Regions from separate parts of the Eubacterium sp. CAG:156 genome, predicted to be linked through region 1. Evidence: predicted binding sites of a transcription regulator. Region 1 holds the regulator's gene; the other holds the start of a gene.
The links. The regulator Rex, encoded in region 1, represses fermentation and respiration genes when NADH is low (regulators of the CRP and FNR family bind a similar motif). The targets are predictions, from matches to a motif close to ATTGTTAANNNNTTAACAAT.

Region 1 (9,579 bases):
TTCATCTGATGGATACAATCCGTACATTGAAATTCCTGCTCTTGACAATGATAATGAAGTCTTTGGCATTTCCATCATTGCTGCACTATTTGCACACTGATGTATCGGAATCTTAACTCCATTTTTTTCTACTTCATCAACAAAATTTACAAACTCATCAAACTGCTTGTCAGCAAATGACTTGTCAACATAGTCTGCTTTTGCAAAATGTGTAAATATAGATTCTATTTTTATAAAAGGAAGTTTGTTTATTTCAACAATTTCTTTTACTGCATCACTTCCCGGAATATAACCAATTCTGCTCATTCCCGTGTCAACAGCAATATTAATCTTTACTTCTTTGCCAAGTTTTTGTGCGTGCTTTGATAATTTTGTTGCCATTTCTAAAGAAAAAATTGCTGGAATTAATTCTTTTTCTATAATCATATCGTACGATGATTCATCCGCATAACCTAATAAAAATGTAGGTTTATTAAGTCCATGATTTCTTAAATTATTGCCTTCATATGGAGTTGCAACTGCATATCCATAGCACAAATCATCAAGTGCTTTAGCTATAGGCACTGCTCCATGCCCATACCCATCTGTTTTTATTACAAGAACAACTCCTGTATTTTTATTAAGTCTTGTTTTCATCTCATATACATTTTTGTATATTGCATCCAGATTGATTTCTGCATAGCCCCTAAAATATTCTTCTTCACATATTTCTCTTTTCATTTTCTTCTTCTCCACGTTTATAAATTATTTGAATTTATATCTTTATCGTTTTTTATTACATTACAATTTCAAATTATCTCTATTATGTACAGTTTTAAATGAAACTTTATCATTATTGTGTCACAATTATTTACTGAGGCATAATATTTTTTATTTCCTCAATTATATCAGTAGCCATTATAGAGGCTTTAGGCATCTTTGTTGCTACCAAATCTCCGGCAATTCCATGAATGTATGGTGCAAGCGTTGTAGCGTTTTCTACATTGCACCCAATAGCCAACAATCCTGCAACAATTCCAGTAAGCACATCTCCCGAGCCTGCAGTCGCCATGCCACTATTTCCTGTCATATTTATGTATATATCATCTTGCGTAACAGCAACGCTTCTTGCATCTTTTAGAATTCCATTTGCATTGTACATATAATTAATATTGAAAGCACTTTTTACAAGATTGTCCTTTATTTCATCTATCGTTTTATTTTCAAATCTGGCCATTTCGCCTAAATGCGGTGTCAATATTACATTCTTATGAAGCATTTTTTTTAGTTTAACATTTTGTGAAATAACATTAATTCCATCTGCATCTATTACCGTGTTCTTTCTGCTTTCAAGAACTGCTTCAACCATATTTTTTTGTATTCCACCTGTTCCAATTCCCGGACCAATTGCAATAACATTTGCCCATTCTATACAGGCATCTAAAGCCTTTTTGTCAAAATCATCTGTATCATATACATTTACCATTGCTTCAGGTAATAGTTTTTGTATTACTTCACGATTTTCCTTTGCAGTAAATATTCTTACCAGTCCGGCTCCTGTCCTAAACGCTGCCTTTGCACATAAAAACGCTGCCCCTGTTATATCTTTATTACCTGCTATAACAAGAAGTTTTCCATATGTACCTTTATTAGAATAATTCGGTCGTTTCGGAATTAGTTTTAAATCATCGCTTGTGTGGTATTTATAAACTGTTTCACACTTCTTATAGGAAACATCCGGAAAACCTATATTATCAAATGATAGTTTTCCACAATAATCTGCTCCCGGATAAAGAACTGCTCCAAGTTTAAGTTCTCCAAAGCATACAGTATAATCCGCTTTAACAGCCACACCCATCACTTTTCCTGTATCTGCGTTCAGGCCTGATGGAATGTCTACAGCATAAACTTTAGCCTTGCTTTGATTTATTGCTTCAATTAACTTTTTGTAATCGCCATCTACATTTCTTGATAATCCGACTCCAAATATTGAATCAACAATTACGTGTTTCTTATCCATTTCATCTCTTGTCAGTCTTGAAGCATCTTTGATTTCAATTCCAACTTTCTGTGCTATCTCAATCTGTGTTTTGCATTCCTGTGTTGCCTTATCTATGTTTCCCATAATATAAATGCAGGTGTTATATCCATCTATGTATAACATCCTGCAAACTGCAACGCCGTCGGCACCATTATTACCAGTTCCGGCAATAGCAATTACCTCACTGTTTTTATCTGTTGTTTCTTCAATTAAATCAGCAACACTCTTTGCTGCTCTTTCCATTAATACTAAACTTGGGATTCCAACTTCATTAATTGTATATTCATCAACCTTTTTCATATCCGTACCAGAAATTATTCTTTCCATAGTACTTCACCTCTTATTTATTTTTATTTGCTTTTTCTGATATTCTATATGTAAGTTTCATTAAGCTTTCTGATAAATGAACATTCTCAACTATTATGTCATCGCTAAATCCTAAATCAGTGTGAGCAAAATTCCAAAATGCCTTCACTCCACATTCGACTAATTTTTCAGCAATATCTGTTGCCGGTCCTTTAGGAAGTGCCAATGCCACAATCTCAATATTTTCATTTTTCACATAATCTATTATAGTAGAAATGTCTCTGATTTCAGTCCCATTCACTGTCTTTTTACCAATTAAATCTTTATTTTTGTCAAATAAAGCCGTAATTTCAAAACCTCTGTTTCTAAAATTTCCATAGTTTGCAATTGCCTGTCCAAGATTTCCTGCACCTACAATTATCATCTTATGCGTCACATCAAGTCCTAATAATTTTCCGATTTCATCATACAGATATTTAACATTATATCCGTACCCCTGTTGTCCAAACCCACCAAAATTATTCAAATCCTGTCGTATCTGAGAGGCCGTAACATTCATCATGTCACTTAATTCTTTAGACGAAACTCTTTCGACATCCTGCTGTATTAATTCATCTAAATATCTATAGTATCTTGGCAATCTTGTGATTACCGCCTTGGATATTTTTCTCATTTCCGTTCTCCTTCGTTATTTAACCACTTCAATTATATGTTTTAGGGCAAACATTGTCAAATATTTATCATTCTTTTTGACACTGTTCTTTTACAGTATTTCATTGATTGTTTTAGCTTTTCGTTTTATAATCTTACGTGGTATCAGCCTATTTTTGCTGATTATATAAAAACACTACAAACACAGGAGGATTCCTATGATTTTATCATGCAATCATATAAGCAAGGCTTATGGTGAAGAAGTTATTCTTGACGATTGCAGTTTTTTTGTAAATGACCATGAAAAAGCTGCCATTGTAGGCAATAATGGAGCCGGAAAGTCTACTATATTAAAAATAATAATGAATGAACTTTCATCCGATTCAGGGGATGTAATTATCGGAAAGGACAAGTCTGTTGGTTATCTTGCCCAATATCAGAATTTAGATACAGACAATTCTATATATGAAGAAGTACGTTCCGTAAAGCAAAATATTATAGATATGGAAAATAAATTAAGGGAATATGAATCCTTAATGGCAAATGGATGCGACAACTATGATGATATAGTTAACAGTTACACGAATCTACATCATCAGTTTGAATTGTTAAACGGATACGCATACAAAAGTGAGGTTGATGGTACTCTTCGTGGACTCGGTTTTGAAGACAGTGATTTTAATAAAAAAATTTCAACTTTATCCGGAGGTCAAAAAACCCGTGTTGCACTATGTAAACTTTTAATTCAAAAACCGGATATTATTTTATTGGATGAACCTACAAACCATCTTGATTTAAATTCTATCAAATGGCTGGAAACTTATTTGTCTAACTATAACGGAGCTGTTGTAATCGTTGCCCACGACCGTTATTTCTTAGATAAGATTGTAACTAAGATTGTTGAAATAGAAAATACACACTGCCATGTTTACGATGGCAACTATTCAGCTTACGCTGTTAAAAAGAAAGAACTTAGAGAAGCAGCAATTAAACTCTATATCAAACAACAGGCTGAAATAAAGCATCAGGAAGAAGTCATTGCCAAGCTTCGCTCATATAAACAGGAAAAGTTTTATAAGCGTGCTGAAAGTCGTGAAAAAGCTTTAAGTAAAATGGAAGTAATCGATAATCCTGATACATATGAAAATGCCATGACTCTTAGACTTGAACCAAACTGTACGAGTGGCAATGATGTTTTAAGTGTTTCAAATTTAGCAAAGTCATTTGATAACAAATCATTATTTTCCGATATTTCTTTTGAAATTAAGAGAGGTGAACGTGTTGCTCTTATCGGTGATAACGGAACCGGAAAAACTACAATTTTAAAAATTATAAACGGACTAATTGCTGCAGATAGCGGCTCTTTTACTCTCGGAACAAACGTTAATATCGGATATTATGATCAGGAACATCATACATTAAATGATTCAAATACTTTGTTTGATGAAGTGAGCGATTCTTATCCTAATCTTACAAACACAAAAATCAGAAATGTGTTAGCCGCTTTTATGTTTACAGGTGATGATGTATTTAAACGCATAGGAGATTTAAGTGGTGGAGAAAAAGGTCGTCTTTCTTTAGCAAAATTAATGCTTTCAGAAGCTAATTTCATTATATTAGATGAACCTACTAACCATCTTGATATGGTTTCAAAAGAAATTCTTGAAAACGCATTAAACAATTATACCGGCACAATTTTTTATGTATCTCATGACAGATATTTTATTAATCAAACTGCCACACGTATCATTGAATTAACAAATAAAGCAATTGTAAATTATATTGGAAATTATGACTATTACGAAGAAAAGAAGGACGAACTTACAGCAATATATGCTCCAAAAGAAGAGCAAACTTCTTCTAATACTCCTTCTACTTCTACTAATAAGCAAAATTATTTAGAAAGGAAAGCCGAACAGGCAAGGATTAGAAAATTGAAAAATGATATTTTAAAAGTTGAAGAAAAGATAAAAACTAATGAAGAGCGTTTAAATGAATTAGATGAACTTTTAGCTGACCCTGAAATTGCTAAAAACTCAGCTAAATTAAACGAAATCAGTAAAGAACAGGATAAAATTAGCGAAACTCTCGACAAGCTAATGGCTCAATGGGAAGAATTATCCGATTTACTTGACGAATAAACGGTTTATTTATTGTATTTTTCCTTATTATAAGTTAAAATATTTATAAGATTTTGGTCTCAACGGACCTCAAATTACATCAGGTTTTATCCTGATATCAGTAAAGGAGACTACTTATGGCTAACAAAAAAATTGTAGTTGCTTTAGGAAGAAATGCTTTTAGTGAATCATTTCCTAAACAACAGGAACGTGTAAAACTTGCTGCAAAAGCTATTGCAGATTTGGTAGAAGAAAAATATGATGTTGTTATTACTCACAGTAATGGTCCTCAGGTCGGAATGATTCAGACTGCAATGACTGAATTTTCAAGACTTGATCCTGACAGAACTGTTGCACCTATGTCAATCTGTAGTGCAATGAGTCAGGGATATATTGGATTCGATTTACAGAATGCAATTCGTTCAGAGTTACTTTCAAGAGGATTATATAAACCTGTAAGTACTATTATTACTCAGGTAAGAGTTGATCCTTTTGACAGAGCATTTAACGCTCCTTCTAAAGTTATCGGACGTCTTATGACTAAGGAAGAAGCTGAAAATGAGAAGAAAAAAGGTAACTACGTTGAATACGAAGAAGGCGATGAAGGCTACAGAAGAATCATTGCAAGTCCTAAGCCAATTGATATTTATGAAATTGATGCAATCAAGGCTTTAGTTGATGCTCATCAGTTAGTTATCGCAGCAGGTGGCGGTGGAATTCCTGTTCTTGAACAGCGTACAGGATTAAAAGGTGCCAGTGCTGTTATTGAAAAAGATTATACAGCAGCTAAACTTGCAGACATGTTAGATGCTGATGCTCTTATGATTCTTACATCAAGTGATAATCTTACAATTGATGTAGACGGAGAAGTTAAAGAACTCGGTACTTTAACTACAAAAGAAGCTGAAGATTTAATTGATAAAGGATACTTTGATCCTATCACTTCTCTTCCTAAGATTGATGCATCTCTCAATTTCGTATTAGCAAAGAAGGGAAGAAAGGCTATCATTTCTAACCTTGCTAAAGCTAAAGATGCAATCAGAGGAAAAATTGGTACTGTAATTGAATAACAGTCAATTTAATTAACAAATGTTTACAATATGCTCTCTACAAAATATACAATGCGTATTTTAGTAGCGGGCATATTATTTATTCAAAAATAATGTATACATACAGAAATTATTTTTTTATTATTTCTGTATATAAAAGGGGTATTTATGCACGATATTTTACAATATGAAGAAAAGCTAATTAAAACCAGATTAGAACTAAATGATTTAATTGAAAAGTATTCTAACAATAAAGGAAACATAGACAAAGCTATAATCGAAAATAAAATTGAATACTTAACAAAAGAATTAGACTATCTTAACAACCAGTTAAATCTTTTAAAATTATCTGTTGAGAATGAAACCGAACATAATAATACATATTCTGCGGACAAACCTCCGGTTAATCCACAACCTTATTATTCTGCCGGGCACAGTTCTGCACCACAGCCTTATTATTCTAAGGGTCAGGTTCATCCTTATTCACCTGTCACTTCTACTACAGGCACTAGCATTGACAATGGTGTTAGAAAAAATTCAACTAAAAATTTCAATAATTTTGAATTACTCATGGGCAAATCTTTAATGGGAATTTTTGCCTCTGTATTAATTTTTATCAGTTTAATTTTATTTGCCACTTTAGTATTGCCAATGTTATCTGATACTGCAAAAATTTTAATTTTATATATTTTCAGTTTTGCACTTATGATAGCCGGAATTTTTCTTCTAAAAAAAGATTCACATAACAAGCTTTATATTTCAATTAGTGGATGTGGCACAGGGGCAATATTCATTTCATTGTTGCTGAGTAACATGTATTTTAAAATTATTAACGAAATAACATTATATTTATTTATATTTGTATGGGCATTATTTGTTTGTGTATTATCTAAAACAAAATCATATATTTTTGCAATTATTGGTCAGGCAGGTATTACAATTTCCATTTTATTTGGCACTTATTTTTGTCACGCTTCAGGCGATTGGAACAAATTGCTTTTTCTCTCTGCATTTTTTGTAGTAACAGAATCAATATTTTATTACACTAATATTCAAGATGAATATCACAAAAATTCAATTTGCAATATATTCAATATAATATGCTTATTCACTTTTAATGCTACAATGCCTGACTATAAACTTTATGCAGGAAATAGCACAGTGATTATTTTGTCTTACTGCATCCTACTACTTTTTATATCCTCTATTATTATTACCGGGTTTGTTAAAATGAAAGTAGATAACAATTTTTCTGCTGTATTCAGTATTACAAATATGTTTTATTATATTGCTTTAACGACCTTATATTGTTTTAGTTTCAATGAATTCTTTAATATAGCCGTAGCACTCTTAATTCTTATTGGAATTGAATTAAAATTTAAAGATGAAAACAAATTTAATATTATACTTCTTCAAACTGCCATGATGCTTGTTCCGATAATTAGTATGGTACAAATTGCTTTTGATAACAGCGGGAATTTTATTTATAATTATTTTTATTTATCAATATTTATTATCCCATTTGCTGTATACGGTTATTTTTACAAGCAATATATATATAAGATATTCAGTATTGTGTATTTTATATTTTTCGTACTAAACAGTTCTACTAATAATGTTTCAAGATTACTCATTAGTATTTCACTTTTATGTCTATTTTCATTCTTAATGAAATATACAAAAGATTATAGTAATAAAATAAAAATATTATTATACTGTATGTTCATCTTTATTACGATAAATGATTTTAGCAATATAATTGCTCCTTTATTTTCTACACATATAGCTAAGGATTTTACAAGCTTTATTATTATATGTTTAGTTAATATTGTGGCAAAGTTCACGCCATTCTCTAAAAACTGGATATCAGGAAAGAATGAAAAAAGTACAAATATTACAACTGATATTGTAAATTTATTTTTAATGATTTGTGGATTACGTTTTATTATCAAACTAAATAGTCCTGCATTACATATCATTGCCATACTAGTGACTCTAGTACTATTTTTGATAAATTCACAGAATTATTTAAAGAAAGAAAAAATTACTTTTGGTATATATGTTGGAATTAAATTCACTATTCTAATGGTTATAATTTTAAATTCATTCAATTCACCAAATTACTTAATTAGCATTTTTGCCTTTTTGTTTGCAATATTATGTATTGTGTTAGGATTTTGTTTTTCTTTCAAATCGCTTCGTATTTACGGGCTTGTACTTTCTTTAGTAAGCATTGCAAAACTAATTTTATTAGATATTACATATGATAACACTATCGGACATGCTTTAAGCTTTTTTGTCTGTGGAATATTATGTTTTGTAATTAGTACAATTTATAATATAGTAGACAAAAAAATAAATAAGCAATAGGTCCTTTAAATAAAAATCAGGATGGTTTAAACCCACCCTGATTTTTTGTTTATGGACTTTAGTCTGTCCGAAAACAATCACGCAGCATATTATTGTTTTCGGACTATAAACCACCTGCTATACGGATGGCGGCATTTGTATTTATTTTCTACTAATTATTTACATTATATAAATCATAATATATTCCATGTTTATTTATAAGCTCATCATGTGTTCCCTGCTCTTCTATTCCATTTTCAGAAAGAACAAGAATCTTTTCTGCATTTCTGATTGTTGTTAATCTATGTGCAATAACTAATGTTGTTCTGTTTTTTGCAAGCTTTTCTAAAGATTCCTGAACTACTTTTTCACTTTCATTATCAAGAGCTGATGTTGCTTCATCAAAAATCAAAATAGGCGGATTTTTAAGAAATACTCTTGCAATTGATAATCGTTGTTTCTGTCCACCTGACAATTTAATTCCTCTTTGCCCTATATCAGTTTCATATCCATTAGGAAGTGACATAATAAATTCATGGGCATTTGCATTTTTTGCAGCCTCTATAACTTCTTCTTTCGTTGCATTTTTCTTTCCGTAACGTATATTGTCATACACTGTTCCCGCAAACAAATACACATCCTGTTGCACAATTCCAATATTATTTCTAAGATTCTCTAATTTTATTTTTCTAATATCAGTATCATCAATTGTAATTTCACCTTTTGTAACATCGTAAAATCTCGGTATTAAATTACACAAAGTGGTTTTTCCGGCACCTGATGAACCAACTAAAGCTACATACTGTCCTTGTGGAATTTCCAAATTAATATGCTTTAATACTCTATGTGCTGTGTCATTATACTTAAATGAAACGTCATTAAATTTAATATTTCCTTTTACATCATTTAATTCAATTGCATCAGCATTATCTTTAATATCCGGTTCAATTTCCAATATTTCCAAAAATCTTTCAAAACCTGAATACCCATTTTGAAACTGTTCAGTAAAATCAATCAGAGTCTTAATTGGATCCGTAAATATATTTATATAAAGTAAAAATGTAATCATGTCTGTTACATTTAC
Region 2 (9,579 bases), on a different contig from region 1:
TTATGCCGTCAGATTTGGTAGGTTTTTCAATTTATGATAACGAAACAAAATTATTTAAATATCAGTCAGGAGCTTTGATGTGTAATTTATTTTTGGCGGATGAAATAAATAGAACATCACCGAAAACACAGGCAGCGTTATTAGAGGTAATGGAAGAAAAACAGATAACAGTAGATGGTGTTACAAGAAGTCCGGGGAAACCATTTGTTGTAATTGCAACAGAAAATCCGGAAGGCTCAGCGGGTACACAACCGTTGCCGGATTCTCAATTAGACAGATTTATGATTTGCATTCACATGGGGTATCCGTCAGTTGATGAGGAAGTAGAAATTTTAAAAAGAAGACAAAAAGGAAATCCAATAGAAAATGTAAGACAGGTTTGTACTGCAGAAGATATTATTGCAATGCAAAATGAAATAAATGATATTTATATACATGATTTAGTATTTGATTATATTGCAAGGCTTGCAAAAGCAACGAGAGAAGATGAATTACTTAAAGCAGGTTTAAGTCCAAGAGGAACAGTTGCACTTGCAGGTATGAGCAGGGCATTAGCATGGATGGACAAAAGAAATTATGTTATTCCTCAGGATGTAAGCAATGCATTTGAGCCGGTTGCATTACATCGAATTACATTAAGCACAAAAGCAAAAGTAGGAAATGTAAAAAAAGAAAGCATTACAAAGAAAATAGTGGCACAGGTTAAAGCACCAATTGTTAGAAATAAGTAGAGAGGACGCTATGATAAAAAGATTAATAGAGTATATTATTTTGATTCTACTTACGATAATATTATTTTTCTTATACGATGATGAGATAGTAGGAATGATGCTTGTTATGGAGATAGTGTATTTACCGGTTTCTGTTATTTATATAAATTTGTGCAAATTATTTGTAAATGTACAAATGAAAAATTTGCAGCCTGTTGTAGAAAAAAATGAAAAATGTTCAATATTATTTGAAACAAGCAGTAAAGCATTTATTCCTTCGGTAAATATTGTGCTAAATATAGCTGTCAAAAACAGATTTACGGGAAAAAGTAAAAAGATAAAATTACGTGGGAAAACAAATGGAAAAAATAAGAATGAAATATATTATGACGTTGAGTTTAACCAGTTCGGAAGCGTAATTATCTCATTTGACAGTTATGAAGTACTAGATTGGTTTGGCATTTTTTCTTTAAAGAAAAAAGTCGAAGAGAAAGAAAATATATTAATATATCCGGAATTAAAACTTGTAAATGTAGAGGTAAAACAAAGTACAAAAAAATTTATAACTGAGGCGGACTATTATTCTACATATGAATCGGGAGATGATCCGTTAGAAACTTATCAGATAAGAGAATATAGAGAACAGGATTCAATACATGATATACATTGGAAACTATCAGCAAAAAATGACAAGCTTCTTGTTAAAGAAAGGGGAAAACCTGAAGGGTGTGCAGTGTTGATATGGGTTGATTTCTGTGGCAATAGCAAAGATAAAAAAAGCATAATTGAATCAATAGAAATTGCAACCGATATTTCATTTTCACTGCTTCAGGAAAAATGCAACAATGTGGTTTCATGGTATGACGGACAAAGATTGAAAACAGTTAATTTTAAGATAACATCATTGGAAAATTTATACCAAATGCTAAACGAAATATTGATTACAGATGTACACAAACTGCAGGAAGAAAATAGTTATGCATTAAATGATAAATTAGAAAAAGAAAACTATAGCACTGTCATAGAAATGAAATCTAATGGAATTATAAAAATTAATGATAGTGAACTTAGAATAACAAAAAACAAAAATAAAATACAATGGAAAAAATTATATTTTGAAGTATAAAAAACAAATTTATATTAATAAAATTGTCTGAATTATGTTTTAAAATAAAATAGTAAAATAGTTTATTACTAATTTTAAAATTAGCAAATTTCGTTGAAAGGCTTATATAAAATTATGGAGAAAAATGCATTGAAGGGTTGGAATAATAAAAGCATACTAGATGTTGGTGTTAAAATCTGTATTTTAGCTTTTTTAATTGTGACTTTATTTAATACAATTTTTTACGAATTTAAAATAAATGCAAATATAAAAAGATTGATATTAACTGTATCAATAACATTAATTATTGCGTATATATTTGTATATTGTTTTAAATATATTTACAAATGGATACTTATAATTGGGGGAATGAGTTGTGTAACTTTAGTTACATGGACTTTCGAAAATCCTGAAGTTGCATGTGCTCATCTTATAAGAGGTATTTCGCCTATTTCTGAAGCCTATTATTCTATTTATAAAAAATATAATAATATTTTAAATTCAAATTATATCCTTGATTATTCAGATTTAAAAACAATAGGAATTAATAAATATTTGTCATTAAAGGAAATAACTAATGTAAAAGATAACTGGGAATTTTGGGTTATTGTAACATTAGTGATTTTTGTGATTTCGATTACATTTGTCTTAATTACAAAAAAGGAAAAAGGATTTTTCGTGGTTACTTTATTTATGGTAATTCCTATTGCATTAACATGTACTGTTGGAGCATTCCCATCAACTGAAAACTGCTTATTTATAATTGGCGGAGTAATGGTATATAGATTATATTTTGTTTTTAAAAAGCACGGAAATGTAATTGGGAGCGTAGTTGCCGGAGGGATAGTTTTAACTGTTCTTATGTGTTTGGCTTTTGGAATGAGACCATATATTAAGGAAAATAAAAAAATAAATGAACTTAAATATATTGAGGTAAAATCCAGTATTCAAAATTTTCAACTTAAAGAATTACCTACACAGATATTATCGTTTTTTGGAGGACCGTTTAGAAATGATAAAATAGTTTTGAATGGTAATTTGAATAATAGTAGTGAACGTACAATTACGGGAACAAAAATGCTTAAAGTAACATTAACTCAAATGCCAGAGGGAACGTTTTATATTAAAAATTTTGTGGGTGAAACTTATAAAAACAATAAATGGAGTGAGTTTAGTTTATCTGATTTAGAAAAAGATTCTAGTGGCTATAGATTGATGAAAGAAGCTGACAACCGAAAAAGAATATATGGGGAAACTTACAATAGAATAAATCATTCAAGAGTGCCGGCAGCATTACAAATTGCAACATTAGATGTTTTTGCAGAATGTAAGAATATTGCATTTGTGCCATATTATGCAAAAGTCACAGATGATGATACGGTGAATGGACATGGAAATCTAAATTTTATAAGTGGAGAGAATTCAAAAACATATCAGAAATATAATTATTTTCCAATGGAAGATGCTATGGCATTGGATGAGATGGATTATGGTAGTGATTTTGAAGACTGGAAAACTTATGAAAACAAAGTGGCGAAAATTGTAGATGAGCAGATTCCGGACAAATTGAGTAAAATAAGAGAATATAAAAGTAAGATATATTCTGACAATATAGATGATGTATCAAGTAATATTGATAAATTATTTTCAAATGGATTTAAATATACTTTAATGCCGGGAAAGACTCCGTCAGGGCAGGATGTATCAGAGTATTTTTTGACAGAGAGCAGAAAAGGATTTTGTGTTCATTTTGCTACAACTGCAACATTAATGTATAGAATGTGTGGAATCCCAGCAAGATATGTGGAAGGATTCGCAATCCCATCGAGTGCATTTGAAAGAGATAAAAATGGACATTATACGGCAGTTGTGACAGATAAGATGGCGCATGCATGGACAGAAGTGTTGAATTCATATATCGGGTGGGTTGTTAAAGATCATACAATAGCTGACACATCCTTAACTGAAGCTGAATCTGTTAATAGCCCGGAAGAAAAAGAGAATGAAAATGTAACTAATAAAATTGTAGAAGCAACAACTTTACAAAAACAGGTTAATGAGACACAAAGCAATGAAAAGAAAAATACTGATTTAGAAAATTCAAATGAGAGTGACACGAAAAATAGTGATAATACAAACATAAACGGAAATAGAAAAGTGATGGTTGGCATTATGTTGCTAGTTATAATTGCAGTCGTGATTTTATTTGTCGAATTTAATGCATTAAAGAAGAAAAAATTACGAAAATGCAGAAATATGTCTGCTGTTGAAGCGTATACTTATCTTTATTGCGTTGGAAGAAGAATGTGCGCAGGCAAAAATAATTTAAAAAGAAAAACATTAAGTGGTGCAAATCCAATAAATGTGAAGGCTAGAAGTTTAAATAAAGGAAACAGAGAAGAATCAAATATAAACAAGAAGAATAATTTGAATAAACAGACAATTGAATATGATGAATTTGAATATATAATGAATGAGTTGGATATTGTGAATAAAGAAGAGTGGAACTGGTTATACAAAAAGGCTTTGGAAGAAAAATTTTCTGATAAAAAGATAGAAAGTGAAGATGAGAAAAAAGCATATTTTATTTATATTAATTTTAGAAATAAATTAATTAAGAAAATGAAAAAAGATAATAGATATGGTAAACTAATTTGGCTTAGAATTAAAGGAATGTAAATTTTATAAACTATAGAAATGTTTTTCCTTTAATTATTTAAAAATTCGATATTTTTCACCTAATTTTTTATATTTCACTAGACAAAGAAAATATAATTTGTTAAAATTATAACAATCTCAGTGGACATAGGGATAACTGCGTGAATTAATGGTATTCACACAAATTTTACATATATTTTAAATGCGGTTTATTGCAAGATATATTGGCCTATGTTATCATTGAACAAGAGTGTGTCGTAAGGGATTACTTAGAATATATATTACAAAAGCGACGCGTAATTAAATTATTTTATATGGAGGATATTTATCATGTCAAAGAAAGTAGTTATTGCAGGCGCATGCCGTACAGCTATTGGTAAAATGGGTGGAGCTTTAAGCACAACTCCAGCACCTGTTTTAGGTTCTATCGTTATTAAGGAAGCTCTTAACAGAGCAGGCGTTCCAGCTGATCAGGTTGATCACGTATATATGGGATGTGTTATCCAGGCAGGTCTTGGACAGAACGTTGCACGTCAGGCAGCACTTAAGGCAGGACTTCCAATTGAAACACCAGCTGTAACAGTTAACGTTGTTTGTGGTTCAGGTCTTAACTGTGTAAATATGGCAGCACAGATGATTCAGGCAGGAGATGCTGATATCGTAGTTGCAGGTGGTATGGAAAACATGTCAATGGCACCATATGCTTTACCACAGGCTAGATTTGGTTACAGAATGAACAACGGAACAGTTGTTGATACAATGGTTAATGATGCTTTAACAGATGCATTTAACAATTACCATATGATGATTACAGCTGAAAACGTAGCTGATCAGTGGGGACTTACAAGAGAAGAATTAGATGAATTCTCAGCTAACTCACAGCAGAAATGTGAAAAGGCTATGGCTGAAGGAAAATTCAAAGATGAAATCGTTCCTGTTGAAGTTAAAACAAGAAAACAGACAATCATCGTTGATACAGATGAAGGACCAAGAGCTGGAACAACAGTTGAAACTCTTAGCAAGTTAAGATGCTGCTCAGGTAAGCCTGATGGAGTAGTTACAGCAGGTAATGCATCAGGAATTAATGATGGTGCAGCAGCAGTTGTAGTTATGAGCGAAGAAAAAGCTAAAGAATTAGGTGTTACACCAATGGCTACATTCGTAACAGGAGCACTTGGTGGTGTTGATCCATCAATCATGGGTGTTGGACCTGTTGCTTCTACAAAGAAAGCATTAGCAAAAGTTAATATGACAATCGATGATATGGACTTAATCGAAGCTAACGAAGCTTTCGCAGCACAGTCTGTAGCAGTTGCAAGAGACTTAAAATTCGACATGAGCAAAGTAAACGTAAACGGTGGTGCAATCGCACTTGGACATCCTGTTGGAGCTTCAGGTTGCCGTATCCTTGTTACATTACTTCACGAGATGCAGAAGAGAGACGCTAAGAAGGGTCTTGCTACATTATGTATCGGTGGTGGTATGGGATGTACTACAATCGTTGAACGTGACTAATAAAAAATAAATGAAATGCAGATGATGGATTGTTAATTGAAGTTAATAACTTTTTAATCTGTTAGAGAATAAGTTAATAATTTTTACATATGCATTTCGTCTTAAGCAATCAGGTGAGCTCTTTCACATATTGAAATAACGGTGATGGGGCTTACCTGTTTGAAGTGTAAATTGTTTTTTTGAGATGGCTCAATATAACAAATATTTTACTTTTATAGCCCAAAGCGTAGAATGCTATTTGCTTTGACTTTTATATTAAGGAGAATAAATATGGAATTTATCACATATGAACAGGAAGGATTTGTAGGTGTTCTTACAATCAACCGTCCAAAGGCACTTAATGCTTTAAATAGCCAGGTACTTACTGAATTAGAAGAAACAATTGATGCAATTGATATTAATACAACAAGAGCATTAATTATCACAGGTGCAGGCGAAAAATCATTCGTTGCAGGTGCAGATATAGGAGAAATGTCAACACTTACAAAAGCAGAAGGTGAAGCTTTTGGTAAAAAGGGAAATGATGTATTTAGAAAGATTGAAACATTAGAAATCCCTGTAATCGCTGCTGTTAATGGATTTGCATTAGGTGGTGGATGCGAAATTTCTATGAGCTGTGATATTAGAATCTGTTCTGAAAATGCAATTTTTGGACAGCCTGAAGTAGGTCTTGGAATTACACCTGGATTTGGTGGAACACAGAGACTTGCAAGAATTGTTGGACCGGGAATGGCTAAACAGATGATTTATACAGCAAGAAACATTAAGGCTGCTGAAGCTTTAAGAATTGGTCTTGTTAATGCAGTATATCCTGTAGAAGAATTAATGGATGCAGCTAAGAAGATGGCTAATGGAATCGCTATGAACGCTCCAATTGCTGTCAGAGCTTGCAAGAAGGCAATTAACGAAGGACTTGAAGTAGGTATGGACGATGCAATCGTAATCGAAGAAAAATTATTCGGTAGCTGCTTCGAAACAGAAGACCAGAAGGCAGGAATGGGTAACTTCCTTGAAAAAGATAAAGAAAAGAAATTAAAGGTAGTACCATTTGCAAATAAATAAGCGGAATGCTGAATTTATATTCAGATAATATTTATATTTTCATTTAGGAGGAAAAACAATGATAGTAGGAGTTATTGGTGCAGGAACAATGGGTGCAGGAATTGCACAGGCATTTGCAATGACAGACGGATATGAAGTACGTCTTTGTGACATCAAGCAGGAATTTGCTGATGGAGGAAAGGCAAGAATTGAAAAGAACATCAACTTCCTTGTTGGTAAAGAAAAAATCACAGCAGAAAAAGGTGCTGAAATTTTAGGAAAAATCCAGACAGGATTAAAAGACATCTGTACAGACTGCGATTTAGTAATCGAAGTTGCTCCAGAAGTAATGTCAATTAAGAAAGAAACATTTAAGGAATTACAGAGCATCGTAAAACCTGAATGTATTTTTGCTACAAATACATCATCATTATCAATCACAGAAATCGGTGCTGGACTTGACAGACCTATGATTGGTATGCATTTCTTCAACCCAGCTGACAGAATGAAGTTAGTTGAAGTTATTGCTGGTGGAAACACACCTAAGGAATTAGTTGAACAGATTAAGACAATCGCTACAGAAATCGGAAAGACTCCAGTAGAAGTTGCTGAAGCTCCAGGATTTGTTGTTAACAGAATCTTAATCCCAATGATTAACGAAGCAATCGGAATCTATGCTGACGGAATCGCTTCAGTAGAAGATATCGATACAGCCATGAAGCTTGGTGCATCTCATCCAATGGGACCATTAGCATTAGGTGATTTAGTAGGTCTTGATATTGTACTTGCTATTATGGAAGTACTTCAGGCTGAAACAGGTGATCCAAAGTATCGTCCACATACACTTCTTAGAAAGATGGTACGTGCAGGAAAGCTTGGAAGAAAGACTGGCGTTGGTTTCTACGATTACAGCAAATAATACAATATACATGAGAGTTAGGGAGTGCCACTAGTCGATGATTAGTGGTATCCCCTTATATATTTATTTAATTTACATGGAGGAATTTAATAATGGATTTTACATTAAGTAAGAAACATGAAATGGCTCAGAGCCTTTTCAAAGAATTTGCCGAAAATGAAGTAAAACCTCTTGCACAGGAAACAGATGAAAATGAACAGTTCCCTGTAGAGACAGTTGAAAAAATGGCAAAAAATGGTTTCCTTGGTATCCCAGTTCCTAAGGAATATGGTGGACAGGGATGTGATCCTTTAACATACGCTATGTGCGTTGAAGAATTATCAAAGGTTTGTGGTACAACAGGTGTTATCGTTTCAGCACATACATCACTTTGTATCGATCCTATTATGACATTTGGTACTGAAGAACAGAAGCAGAAATACGTAGTTCCACTTGCAAAAGGTGAAAAATTAGGTGCTTTCGGTTTAACAGAACCAGGTGCTGGTACAGACGCACAGGGACAGCAGACAAAGGCTGTTTTCGATAAAGAAACAAATGAATGGGTATTAAATGGTTCAAAATGTTTTATTACAAATGGTAAATATGCAGATATTTATATCATCATTGCAGTTACAGGTAAAGTTGAAAAACGTGGTAGAATGATGAAAGAAATTTCAGCATTCATCGTTGAAAAAGGAACACCTGGATTTTCATTTGGTACAAAAGAAAAGAAGATGGGTATCCGTGGTTCAGCAACATACGAATTAATCTTTGAAGATTGCCGTATTCCAGCAGAAAACTTACTTGGTAAGCAGGGTAAAGGTTTCGGTATCGCTATGCATACACTTGATGGTGGACGTATTGGTATCGCAGCTCAGGCTCTTGGTCTTGCAGAAGGTGCTTTAGAAACAACTATTGCATACGTAAAAGAAAGAAAACAGTTCGGTAGAACAATCGGACAGTTCCAGAATACACAGTTCCAGTTAGCAGACATGGCTACTAAGGTAGAAGCTGCTAAGATGCTTGTATACAAGGCAGCTAAGGCTAAAGAAACACAGAAGACATATTCTGTAGAAGCAGCTCAGGCTAAATTATACGCAGCAGAAGTTGCAATGGAAGTTACAACAAAGGCTGTTCAGTTACACGGTGGTTATGGTTATATCAGAGAATATGACGTTGAGCGTATGATGCGTGATGCTAAGATCACAGAAATCTACGAAGGAACTTCAGAAGTTCAGCGTATGGTAATTTCTGCAAACTTATTAAAATAATTTAGGAGGTACTTATCGTGAAAATTGTCGTTTGTGTAAAACAGGTACCTGATACAAAGGGTGGAGTTAAATTCAATCCAGATGGTACATTAGATAGAGGTGCAATGCTTACAATTATGAACCCTGATGATAAAGCAGGTCTTGAAGCAGCACTTAGATTAAAAGATCAGTATGGCGCAGAAGTAACAGTAGTTACTATGGGTCTTCCAAAGGCTGAAGAAGTTCTTCGTGAAGCTATGGCTATGGGAGCTGATAAGGGAATCTTAGTAACTGATAGAGTTTTAGGTGGAGCTGACACATGGGCTACATCAACAACAATCGCAGGTGCTATCAGAAACCTTGATTATGATATTATTATTACAGGACGTCAGGCTATCGATG

Region 2: the regulator Rex is predicted to act here: its motif matches at 4,591-4,610, upstream of ABMA45_RS00215 (acetyl-CoA C-acetyltransferase).

Annotation. Positions count from the first base shown of each region.
Region 1 is NZ_FR878163.1:42,486-52,064, reverse strand. It holds gene alr (alanine racemase) at 1-720, opposite strand, end outside; gene ABMA45_RS06620 (bifunctional ADP-dependent NAD(P)H-hydrate dehydratase/NAD(P)H-hydrate epimerase) at 851-2,347, opposite strand; gene ABMA45_RS06615 (redox-sensing transcriptional repressor Rex) at 2,361-2,999, opposite strand; gene abc-f (ribosomal protection-like ABC-F family protein) at 3,196-5,118, shown strand; gene arcC (carbamate kinase) at 5,235-6,167, shown strand; gene ABMA45_RS06600 (DUF2339 domain-containing protein) at 6,315-8,516, shown strand; gene ABMA45_RS06595 (ABC transporter ATP-binding protein) at 8,668-9,579, opposite strand, start outside.
Region 2 is NZ_FR878109.1:4,637-14,215, forward strand. It holds gene ABMA45_RS00200 (AAA family ATPase) at 1-731, shown strand, start outside; gene ABMA45_RS00205 (DUF58 domain-containing protein) at 742-1,836, shown strand; gene ABMA45_RS00210 (transglutaminase-like domain-containing protein) at 1,966-4,494, shown strand; gene ABMA45_RS00215 (acetyl-CoA C-acetyltransferase) at 4,804-5,988, shown strand; gene ABMA45_RS00220 (enoyl-CoA hydratase-related protein) at 6,259-7,050, shown strand; gene ABMA45_RS00225 (3-hydroxyacyl-CoA dehydrogenase family protein) at 7,109-7,948, shown strand; gene ABMA45_RS00230 (acyl-CoA dehydrogenase) at 8,041-9,198, shown strand; gene ABMA45_RS00235 (electron transfer flavoprotein subunit beta/FixA family protein) at 9,216-9,579, shown strand, end outside.